Regions from separate parts of the Bacillus paramobilis genome, predicted to be linked through region 2. Evidence: riboswitches for the same ligand, from Rfam matches in the RefSeq annotation. Region 2 holds a riboswitch; the other holds the start of a gene.
What was found. Region 2 has a riboswitch for S-adenosylmethionine ahead of AABL52_RS26010 (ABC transporter permease). Riboswitches for the same ligand answer to the same signal wherever they lie in the genome.

Region 1: another riboswitch for S-adenosylmethionine. It lies ahead of mtnK (S-methyl-5-thioribose kinase); the one in region 2 lies ahead of AABL52_RS26010 (ABC transporter permease).

The regions. Positions count from the first base shown of each region.
Region 1 is NZ_CP151108.1:1,374,818-1,380,083, forward strand. Features, by position in the region: gene AABL52_RS07280 (pyridoxal phosphate-dependent aminotransferase) at 27-1,205, opposite strand; gene AABL52_RS07285 (carbon-nitrogen family hydrolase) at 1,220-2,083, shown strand; SAM riboswitch class I at 2,155-2,297, shown strand; gene mtnK (S-methyl-5-thioribose kinase) at 2,388-3,569, shown strand; gene mtnA (S-methyl-5-thioribose-1-phosphate isomerase) at 3,566-4,627, shown strand; gene AABL52_RS07300 (YvrJ family protein) at 4,848-4,985, shown strand; gene AABL52_RS07305 (3-hydroxybutyrate dehydrogenase) at 5,044-5,266, opposite strand, start outside.
Region 2 is NZ_CP151108.1:5,098,429-5,103,694, reverse strand. Features, by position in the region: gene AABL52_RS26025 (hypothetical protein) at 117-620, shown strand; gene AABL52_RS26020 (hypothetical protein) at 746-1,315, opposite strand; gene AABL52_RS26015 (hypothetical protein) at 1,802-2,380, shown strand; SAM riboswitch class I at 2,864-2,969, shown strand; gene AABL52_RS26010 (ABC transporter permease) at 3,106-4,023, shown strand; gene AABL52_RS26005 (ABC transporter permease) at 4,041-5,045, shown strand; gene AABL52_RS26000 (ABC transporter ATP-binding protein) at 5,002-5,266, shown strand, end outside.

The DNA of each region.
Region 1 (5,266 bases), 1.6 Mb from region 2:
TTGTCAGATATTTTTAATGTTGTCAATTACTTTTTGAAAAAATTTAATTTATCAATTCGATTAATGGCTTCTCGTAATCTATCTTCTGTATGCAAGAGACCAACACGGACATACCCTTCGCCATGTTCACCAAATCCAACACCAGGAGCAACTGCAACGTGTGCTTTTTCTAGTAAAATATTAGAAAATTGCTCAGATGTATATCCTTTCGGAACAGGAAGCCATGCAAAAAATGACCCTGTTGGAATATCTACATTCCAACCAATTGAGTGACAAGCTGAAACAAGAGCGTTTCTTCGAGATTCGTAACTATTTACAAGTTCTATTACGCAAGACTGTGAACTTAATAGTGCTTCGCGGGCAGCATCTTGAACTGCACCAAAAATACTAACGTACATATGATCTTGTAATAAGTTTATTGTCTCAATCACACTTTCATTTCCCACGGCAAAAGCAATGCGCCATCCAGCCATATTGAAAGTTTTCGATAGAGTGTAAATTTCAATACCTGTATCTTTAGCACCGTCTGCTTGCAAGAAACTAACAGGTTTTTGACCATCGAATCCAATTGCACCGTAAGCAAAATCATGAACGACTAGTATATTATGTTCATTAGCAAAATGAATCGTTTCATCAAAGAAATCTTTTGATGCAGTAGCACCGGTAGGATTATTTGGATAGTTTAAAAACATTAGCTTTGCACGCTCGGCAATAGAGTCATCAATTTTCGTATAATCTGGTAAAAAATTATTTTCTGCAAGTAGCGGCATTGTTTCAAATTGTGCTTTTGCTAAAGCAACACCTGATAAATAATCTGGGTAGCCTGGATCTGGAACGAGAATAGTATCACCAGGGTTTGTAAAACAAACTGGTAATTCTACTAATCCAGCCTTTCCGCCAAACAAAATAGCAACTTCTGTTTTGGGATTTACTACTACATCATATTCACGTTGATAGAATGTTGCCACGGCTTCTTTTAAACTTTCATGTCCGCGAAATGGCGGATATTTATGATGAATGGTATTTTCTGCAGCATCTTGTAAAGCTTTTACGATATGCTGCGGTGTTGGTTGATCTGGATTACCTTGACCTAGATTAATAACATCGTGACCAGCTGCTACGACTTTGTTAACTTTTGCAACAAGTGAAGCAAAAAATTGTGTTGGCAATGATGTTACTATCTCAGAAGGTTGAAATGATTTCATACTTTCCACCTCTTTTGAAAGTTGTTACAATTCTAGTGACAAATGATATAATCTTTCCAGTATTTTGTAAAGAAAAAATTATGAATGGGGCTGACAAAATGAAAGTCGCATGTATTCAAATGGACATTGTCTTTGGAGATGTAGAGAAAAATATTGAGAATGCTAAAAATAAAATAAGCGAAGCGATGAAGGAAAGACCAGATGTTATTGTTTTACCAGAACTATGGACAACAGGATATGATTTAACGAGACTCTCTGAAATTGCAGATAGGGATGGATTGGAAACGAAAGAAAAGCTGAAAGAGTGGTCGAAACAATATGGTGTACATATTGTCGGTGGTTCTATAGCGAAGCAAACAGATCAAGGTGTTACAAATACAATGTATGTTGTAACTAATAAAGGCCAGCTAGTCAATGAATATAGTAAAGTGCATTTATTTCAGCTCATGGATGAACATAAATATTTAATCGCTGGAAATAGTACAGGCGAATTTAAGTTAGATAATATAGAGTGCGCTGGTACAATTTGTTATGATATTCGTTTTCCGGAGTGGATGCGTGTTCATACTGCGAAAGGTGCAACAGTTTTATTTGTTGTAGCAGAATGGCCATTAGTTCGTTTAGCACATTGGCGTTTGCTACTGCAAGCAAGAGCAGTTGAAAATCAATGTTATGTTGTTGCATGTAATAGGGCAGGAAAGGATCCGAATAATGAGTTTGCGGGTCATTCTTTAATTATCGATCCTTGGGGGGAAGTTGTTGTAGAAGCGAATGAAGAAGAATCAATTTTATTTGGAGAGCTCACATTCGAGAAAATTAACGAGGTACGCAAAGGAATTCCAGTTTTTGCAGATCGCCGTCCAGAATTATACAAATAAAATGTTGACAAGTGATTTTTATTCTTGGTATAGTCTTCAACATAAAGTTAAAAATTCAAAAAATTATACAACTCTTATCAAGAGCAGGTGGAGGGATTTGGCCCGATGAAGCCCAGCAACCGACCGTAATACCATTGTGAAATGGGGCGTTTATTTACGCCAAAAGGCACGGTGCTAATTCCAGCAGAAAGTAAAACTTTCTGGCAGATAAGAGGGGAGAAGATAAACTTCAAACCTCTTTCTTTGTGGAAAGGGGTTTTTCTATTTTAGAAAAACCTCTGAATATAAAAAGGGGGAGAAGACGATGGGATATTATTCATTAACTGAAACGACAGCTATACAATATGCGAAAGAACACGGTTATTTTGAAAAGAAAGCAAATGTAGTTTGTCATGAAATTGGAGATGGAAATTTAAATTACGTGTTCAAATTAGGTGATGGAGAGAAGTCTATTATACTAAAACAAGCATTGCCATATGCAAAAGTAGTTGGTGAGAGCTGGCCGTTATCTATAAAAAGAGCGACGATTGAAAGTAAAGCATTACAAATTTTCGCGAAATATGTGCCGGAATATGTGCCGGTAGTGTACAGTCATGATGAAGAGTTAGCGGTAACGGTCATAGAAGATTTATCAAGACTAACAATTGCAAGAAAAGGATTAATAGATGGAGAGGAGTACCCACTTTTATCCCAACATATTGGTCGTTTTCTAGCATATGTGTTGTTTTACACTTCAGATTTAGGATTAGAGTCAGAAGAGAAAAGGGTACTAGAAGGTGCATTTGTAAACCCAGACCTTTGTAAAATTACAGAAGATTTAGTGTTTACAGATCCGTTCGGTCATTACGATACGAATGATTATGAACCAGAGTTGCAGCTAGCTGTAGATGAACTATGGAGTGACAAAACTGTCAAACTAAAAGTGGCACAGTATAAATATAAATTTTTAACGAGAAAAGAAGCACTTATTCATGGAGATTTACATACGGGAAGTATTTTTTCATCACCTTCTGAAACGAAAGTGATTGATCCAGAATTTGCAACATATGGTCCATTTGGATTCGATCTTGGTCAATTTATTGCAAATTTATTATTAAATGCGTTATCACGTGAAGAGGAAAAAAGAAGTGTGCTATTTTTCCATATTGAGAAAACATGGAGTTATTTTGTAGAAACTTTTACGAAGTTATGGATTGGAGAAGGTGTAGAAGCATATACGAAAGAGAGACAATGGTTGCCAATTATTTTGAAAAATATTTTTACGGATGCCGTTGGATTTGCCGGATGTGAGCTTATCCGTAGAACAATTGGCTTAGCGCATGTAGCTGATTTAGATGAAATAGCAAATAAAGAAACGAGAATTCAAGCTAAGAAACAGGCGTTATTCTTAGGTAGAGAACTAATAAAATATGAATCTAAGAGCGCTGATATTCAACTGTTCCGAACACTATTCCAACAGACAGTTTCTGGAGGGGTAAAAGCATGAGTACAATTGTTACTATTCCGAGGTCTGTTAGTTGGAAAGGGGATGCCATTGCAGTATTAAATCAAACAAAGTTGCCGCATAGTACAGAATACAAAACATTAACGACGATTGAAGATGTATGGAAAAGTATTGTCATGCTAGAAGTAAGAGGGGCACCTGCAATTGGAATTGTAGCCGCATTTGGCTTGGCGCTTGCATCCCAAAAATATAACACTGTACATATTGAAGAATTTCAAAAGAAGTTTAATAGAGATTGTAATTATTTAGGAACGTCACGCCCGACAGCAGTCAATTTATTTTGGGCAATCGATCGTATGAGAGAATCCATTCGGGAAATTACTACAATAAAAGAAGCGCAAAAAAAATTAGAAGAAGAAGCGCTTCTCATTCAGCAAGAAGATGAAGCAGTATGCCGGAGTATTGGAGAACATGCATTAACATGTTTTAAAGATGATGATAACATTTTAACAATTTGTAACGCTGGCAGTATTGCAACTGCTAGATATGGTACTGCATTAGCACCGTTTTATATTGGGAAAGAAAAGGGTGTACGTTTACATGCGTATGCGTGTGAAACGAGACCGGTTTTACAAGGTGGGCGTTTAACAACCTGGGAATTAAAACAGGCAAATATTGATGTAACACTTATTACAGATAATACGGCAGCTCATGCTATTCAAACGAAAGAAATAAACGCGATTATAGTAGGAGCGGACCGAATTGTCGCAAATGGAGATACAGCAAATAAAATCGGAACAATGAATTTAGCTATATTAGCAAAGTATTTTGATATCCCGTTCTATGTTGCAGCTCCGCTATCGACATTTGATATTACGAAACAAACAGGTGCTGAAATTGTTATTGAAGAAAGAGATGAAACAGAAGTTACGAAAATTTTTGGAAAACAAGTGGCACCAGTTGGAACTGATGTTTATAATCCTGCATTTGACGTAACGCCGAATGAATTAATTACAGGTATTATTACCGAGAAAGGTATTATAAGAGGAGATTATGAACAGGAAATTGCATCATTATTTGAAAGACAAGCTAATACATAATAGCTTGTCTTTTTATCCCGCTTTAATGGGCAGTAAGACCCCCACCTCAAAATTCAGCGAAAGCAAAGAATTTAGGTGGGGATCGGGCTGCCCATAAAAGTCCGATTGGTGAGGGCTAATAATCAGTGGGGGATGAAGAAAACCCCCACTGATTAAAGTTTCACTTTATGCCTAAATGTTTTCTTTTCTCTTATTTATATAATGAAAGGAGGAGAGAAAGATGGAAGAGTGGATCAGGATGGTAGGTAATGTAGGTTTTCCGATTGTTGTAACATTATATTTACTCCATCGTATTGAAAGTAAATTAGATGGGGTAATTGTGGCAATCGAGAAACTCCCTAAACAATTACTAAAGTAGGAGGTCCTCGCGATAGAAAGTAAAATAAAGTTTGCTCTTCGTGAGCAAACTTTATTTTTTATTGAGCAGTATAACCACCATCGATAACGACAGCTTGACCAGTTATACCTTTCGCTTTTTCGCTCGCTAAAAACATAGCATAATCAGAGATTTCTTGTACTTGCAATAGGCGTTTTTGTGGTACAAGTGGATAAATGACATCCTCTAAAACATTTTCAAGTGGTACATTTCGTGTAGTAGCTAAATCTTGTAGTTGATTACGTACAAGAGGGGTATCGACA
Region 2 (5,266 bases):
TGTGTATATTAAGATATCGTCTTAAGTGTAAAAAGTAGGGTGTTCTCGGTATAATAACAAGTGGAGATAAAAGAAACTATAATGAGTAATAGCTGTAGATAAAAGGAGAAGAAGAGATGAAGAAGGTTTTGGGTATTGCTGTAATGGGAAGTATGCTCCTTCTAGCAGGGTGTAATGGAAATAAAGATACGAAAGAACCGAAAGAAAGGGTAGAGCAATCTACTGAACAAACAGAAGAGATAAAAGAATACCTTGCAGTACATGAAAAATACGATATAAAAATGAATAAAGAAATTAATAAAGCACTGCAGTTATTTGAAGTAGCAAAAGAAAAGGGCGGTAAGGAAATAACGAATGCTACATATAAAGAAGATGTGCAAAAGGTAACGACGAGCATGTTAGAAGATATCGATAATATACGTAAAGAAATTCGTGTTCCAAAGTCGAAAGAGCAAGAACATGAGGTATACGCTGGTTTCTTGAATGAATCGGAACAAGCGATGAAAAAATTACAGAAGTTAGCTAAAGAAGAAGATTCATCATTGATTCGCGATATAGAAATTAACTTTGCAACAGCATCGACATACTATAAACGTTTTCAAGCAGAAACGAAAAAATAACCTTGCGCGTGCAAGGTTATTTTTTTATTGTCTAAAGTATTTAAATAGTACGGCACAACCTGCACCAAGCAATATTAAACTGCCTACAAGGACTCCTATAACGATTAAAGTGGGTTTATCCATCATTATTTTAAGTATCCTAAATCTTTACAAGCTGTTTTAACTTTGCTGTACTTTTGCCATTTACGACAAAAAGAAATAGCAACTAACTTATATACATCTGCTATAATTTGTGCGGCAATTGCTGCGCCCACGAATGCAGCAACAGCCGCAGCTGCAGCAACTAATACTGGAATTACCGCTTGTTGTACTTCTGGCGTAGCTGACATATAAAGAGCATTTTTATTTACCTTAGCATCTTCACTATTTACACCTTCAAAAATATCTTTCATAACTTCTTGTGATTGAGTTGTGAAAAAGATCTCTAATTCTTTTACTTGTTCTTGTGTAAGATTAGAATTATTTAGATTTTCTTTATTAAACTTGTAAATTCCATTTTCTAATGAAAGACCTGCTTTAACGGCATTAAATCCATTATTGAATTGTTCCTCGCTAACATTTTCAATAACATCTTTTGTAACCTCGTCAATAACCGCAGCCTTTGTTTTTTCTTGTAACGGAATTGTAAAACACAATACCGCTACTAATGCCATTACTAGCACTTTAGTCCATTTGAATTTGTGTAATGTTTTCATGTAGCAACCACCTTTTTTAATGTTTTTTACCCTACAACAAAATATTAAAATGTATGGGATTTTAATATAAGTCTGGTTGTCTATACATTTTTGGGTACAATTAACCTGTAAATAAATGTAAACTTCATGAAGTGTATCATTGGGAATTATCAGATTTTCATCCTTTTATTGGAATGTGAAATTGTAGTTCAAGTCGGAGAAAGGCACCTTAGGGTGTCTTTTCTTTATTAAAAAATATAATAAGTATCTTTGTCGATTTTTCAATATATACATACCTTGCCCCCTATAGTATAATAAACGTTGTGATTATACATTATTTTCCTAACGAATCCTATATAGTTAAAACCATTTTTTATCAAGATGTTTTTTTGAAATCGATATATAGGCCTTGAACAAACAAAAAAATGTAAATCTTTAATTTGTTTATTAAGTTTTAGTAATTTATAAAATAAAATCAGCATATCATTGGTAAAAAAAGGAGAGTGTTTGTTAGTGGATCCATTTACTTCACGTTTTGCGAAACGATTTTTTATTACAGTTGGGTCAGCTGTAGGGTTATTTTTGATAGGAGCTATGATTAATAGCGAAGCCATAGCATTTTCTTATCTGCTTGCTTTGTTTGGGATTCCTATTTATTTTGTGATTCAGGATAACAAAGGGAAAAACAGCTGTAAAGAAATTGTTCGTAATAAGTATAATCAAACCAGTATATTGACACTAGAAGTATTTCATCATTCAGATTTTGGATGGGGATGTCTTACGTTAACAAAAGAGGCGCTAATTTTCGTTCCAAAGAAAGGTGATATAATATATATTCCTCATAGTAATTATGCGGAATATGGTTATAAAGGCCTTGGTACTGGCGATTATATAACAACTTCAACAAAAATCGGGAATACGAATATGAGTATTAATAATACGAGTGAGAAAAAAGCTCCTGTATTCTACCTTATTGGGCACGATGGTACTGAAGTCCAATTGCATACAAGAAAAAACAAGCAGATGTATAATGCTGTCAAAAAAGCACTTGGTCGAGATAATAGTCATCTTAAAAGTAATTATTAAGAAATTGAAATACAATTATATTTTCTTTTATTAGTTTTATAATAAGTAATTAATGCGAATAAGTGTTACAAAAAACCATTTCATATTGGAATGGTTTTTTTATGGTCTAGTAGGGGCCCACCATATCGTATCAACTTAACAGAACAGGTTGCCCCTAAAACGATAAAAATGAACTTCGGTGCTATAAAACACATAAAATTTCCGTTTGGGGGGTATTCTAAAATCTTAGCTTGATGGGTATGGGGTCCCGCCAACATTTCGTGGAAAACATACGCTAAGGGTATTTGTGAATATTTTCCTTAATATATATTTTATGCGTTTTGCTGGTACTACTCCTGTTAAGTATAAGTGAAAAAACGCGATTTAGATAAACCTCTTATTAAAAACTGATTTTTCTAAATATATCCAATTTGATTGACTTTTCATTTTTTCAGAATTATAATTCGAAATATACAATTTGAACCAAATAATAATATAGCAATTTACTTATCCAGAGAGGTAGAGGGACTGGCCCTATGACACCTCAGCAGCGGGTTCTGTAACAGGAACACCGTGCTAATTCCAGCAAGCAAGTCTTGAAAGATAAGTGATGGGCCTTCGTTTATTAAGCCTTGATCTTATTTTTTAAGATCAAGGCTTTTTGTGTTTTAAGAAGAGGAAAGGGATTAATGGGAAAGATACGTTAATAAAACAAAGTAAATTTATGAGTTTAGGAGGTTATTGGAGTGTATGTTGTTAAAAAACTATCAGTTATGGTGTTTACACTATGGATTATTACAACAGTAACATTTTTGATTATGCACATCATTCCGGGGGATCCATTTTCATCGGATGCAAAGATCTTTCCGGCGGAAGTTGTGCAGAATATGAGAGCGAAGTATCACCTTGATGAACCGTTATGGAATCAATATGTTGCTTATTTAGACGGTGTAGTTCATTTTGATTTTGGTGAATCCGTTCAATCGACGGGGCAAGGCGTATCAGAAATTATAACAACAGGATTTGGTCCATCAGCGATTATTGGTTTACAAGCACTTGTTATTTCATTATTAGTCGGAATTGCAGCAGGTACATTTGCAGCTCTATATCATGGGAAAGTAATTGATTATAGTGTGAGCTTACTTGCGATTCTCGGTATTTCTATTCCAAGTTTTATTTTAGCACCATTATTTATACAAGTATTTGCAATTCAATTTGAACTTTTGCCAGTAGCGTCTTGGGGCACATTCGAACATACGGTATTGCCATCCTTCGCATTGGCGTTAGGGCCAATCGCAGTAATTACAAGGTTTGTTCGCTCTAATATGATTGAAGTCTTGCAGAGTGATTATATTAAGCTAGCGAGAGCGAAAGGTATACCAATTAAGAAAATCATTATAAGACATGCTCTTCGAAATGCGATTGTGCCAGTACTTACATTTGTTGGACCTTTAATGGCTGGGCTTTTAACAGGGACGTTCATTATTGAAAAGATTTTTGCGATTCCAGGTCTTGGAAAATATTTTGTGGATAGTATTTTTAACCGGGATTATCCAGTCATTATGGGAACAACAATTTTCTATAGTTCATTATTAATTTCTTGTATTTTCATTACAGATATTATTCACCGTATTGTTGATCCGCGTATTCGTTCTATTACATAAGGAGGGGGGATATTTAAATGGGAGCTTATGAAATCAATAAACAGCTATTAACGAATGAAGAGAAAAAAGAATTAACGATAAATAAAGAGCAGCAAACGATTAGCCGAAAAAAAGAAGTGTTTCGTAAGTTTGTATCAAATCCAATCGCAGTTCTAGGGACGGTGACATTATTACTCATTATTATTTTCTCTCTTATCGGTGAAAGTTTAACTCCTTTTACTGCGAGTGAACAAGTAAAAGAGGCGACAAATTTACCTCCTAGTAGTGAGCATTGGTTTGGAACAGATGATTTAGGTCGGGATATTTGGGCACGTACTTGGGCTGGAGGGAAAATTTCATTAGTAGTTGGATTAATAGCGGCCGTTCTTGATATAGGACTTGGTGTACTGATTGGGGGCTTTAGTGGATATGTGAGAGGACGTAATCGCCTGGGAACGTTGATTGATGAGTGGATTGTACGAGGGATTGAAGTATTATACGGTATTCCATATTTATTAATTGTTATTTTACTACTAATCATTATGAAACCAGGACTTTTTACAATTATTATTGCTCTTGCATTAACCGGATGGATTGGCATGGCGCGTCTCGTTAGGGCACAAATCTTATCTTTAAAGCAAAGAGAATTTGTTATTGCAGCAGAACGATTAGGTACATCGCATATGAAGATTATATACGGACATATCATTCCGAATTTAACAGGCATTATTATCGTAAATTTATCATTTACAATTCCAGCAGCTATTTTCTCAGAATCATTTTTAAGTTTTATCGGACTAGGGGTACAATCACCAGCAGCGAGCTGGGGGACGATGACAAATGATGCGCTCGGGACATTATTAAGCGGGGAATGGTGGCAACTTTTCTTTCCGTCGCTGATGATTGCGCTCATCATGTTCGCATTTAATGCAATTGGTGATGGTTTGCAAGATGCAATTGATCCGAAGATTGTAAAACGAAATCGAAAGGAGAAAAAACATGGGACAGCTCTTATCTTTAGAAAACGTAACGTTAGCCGTTGAAAAAGAGAATAGTAAGCAAGCAATTGTGAAGCATGTTTCCTTTTCCATTAACGAAGGTGAAATCGTGGCACTTGTAGGAGAAAGTGGTTCAGGGAAAAGTGTTACAGCACAATCCATTATCGGACTAAATCAAGAGTCTATTCATATCGATGATGGAAGTATTTCTTTCGAATCTCAAGGATTAACGAATTTACAAGAATCAGAGTGGAATCAAATTCGAG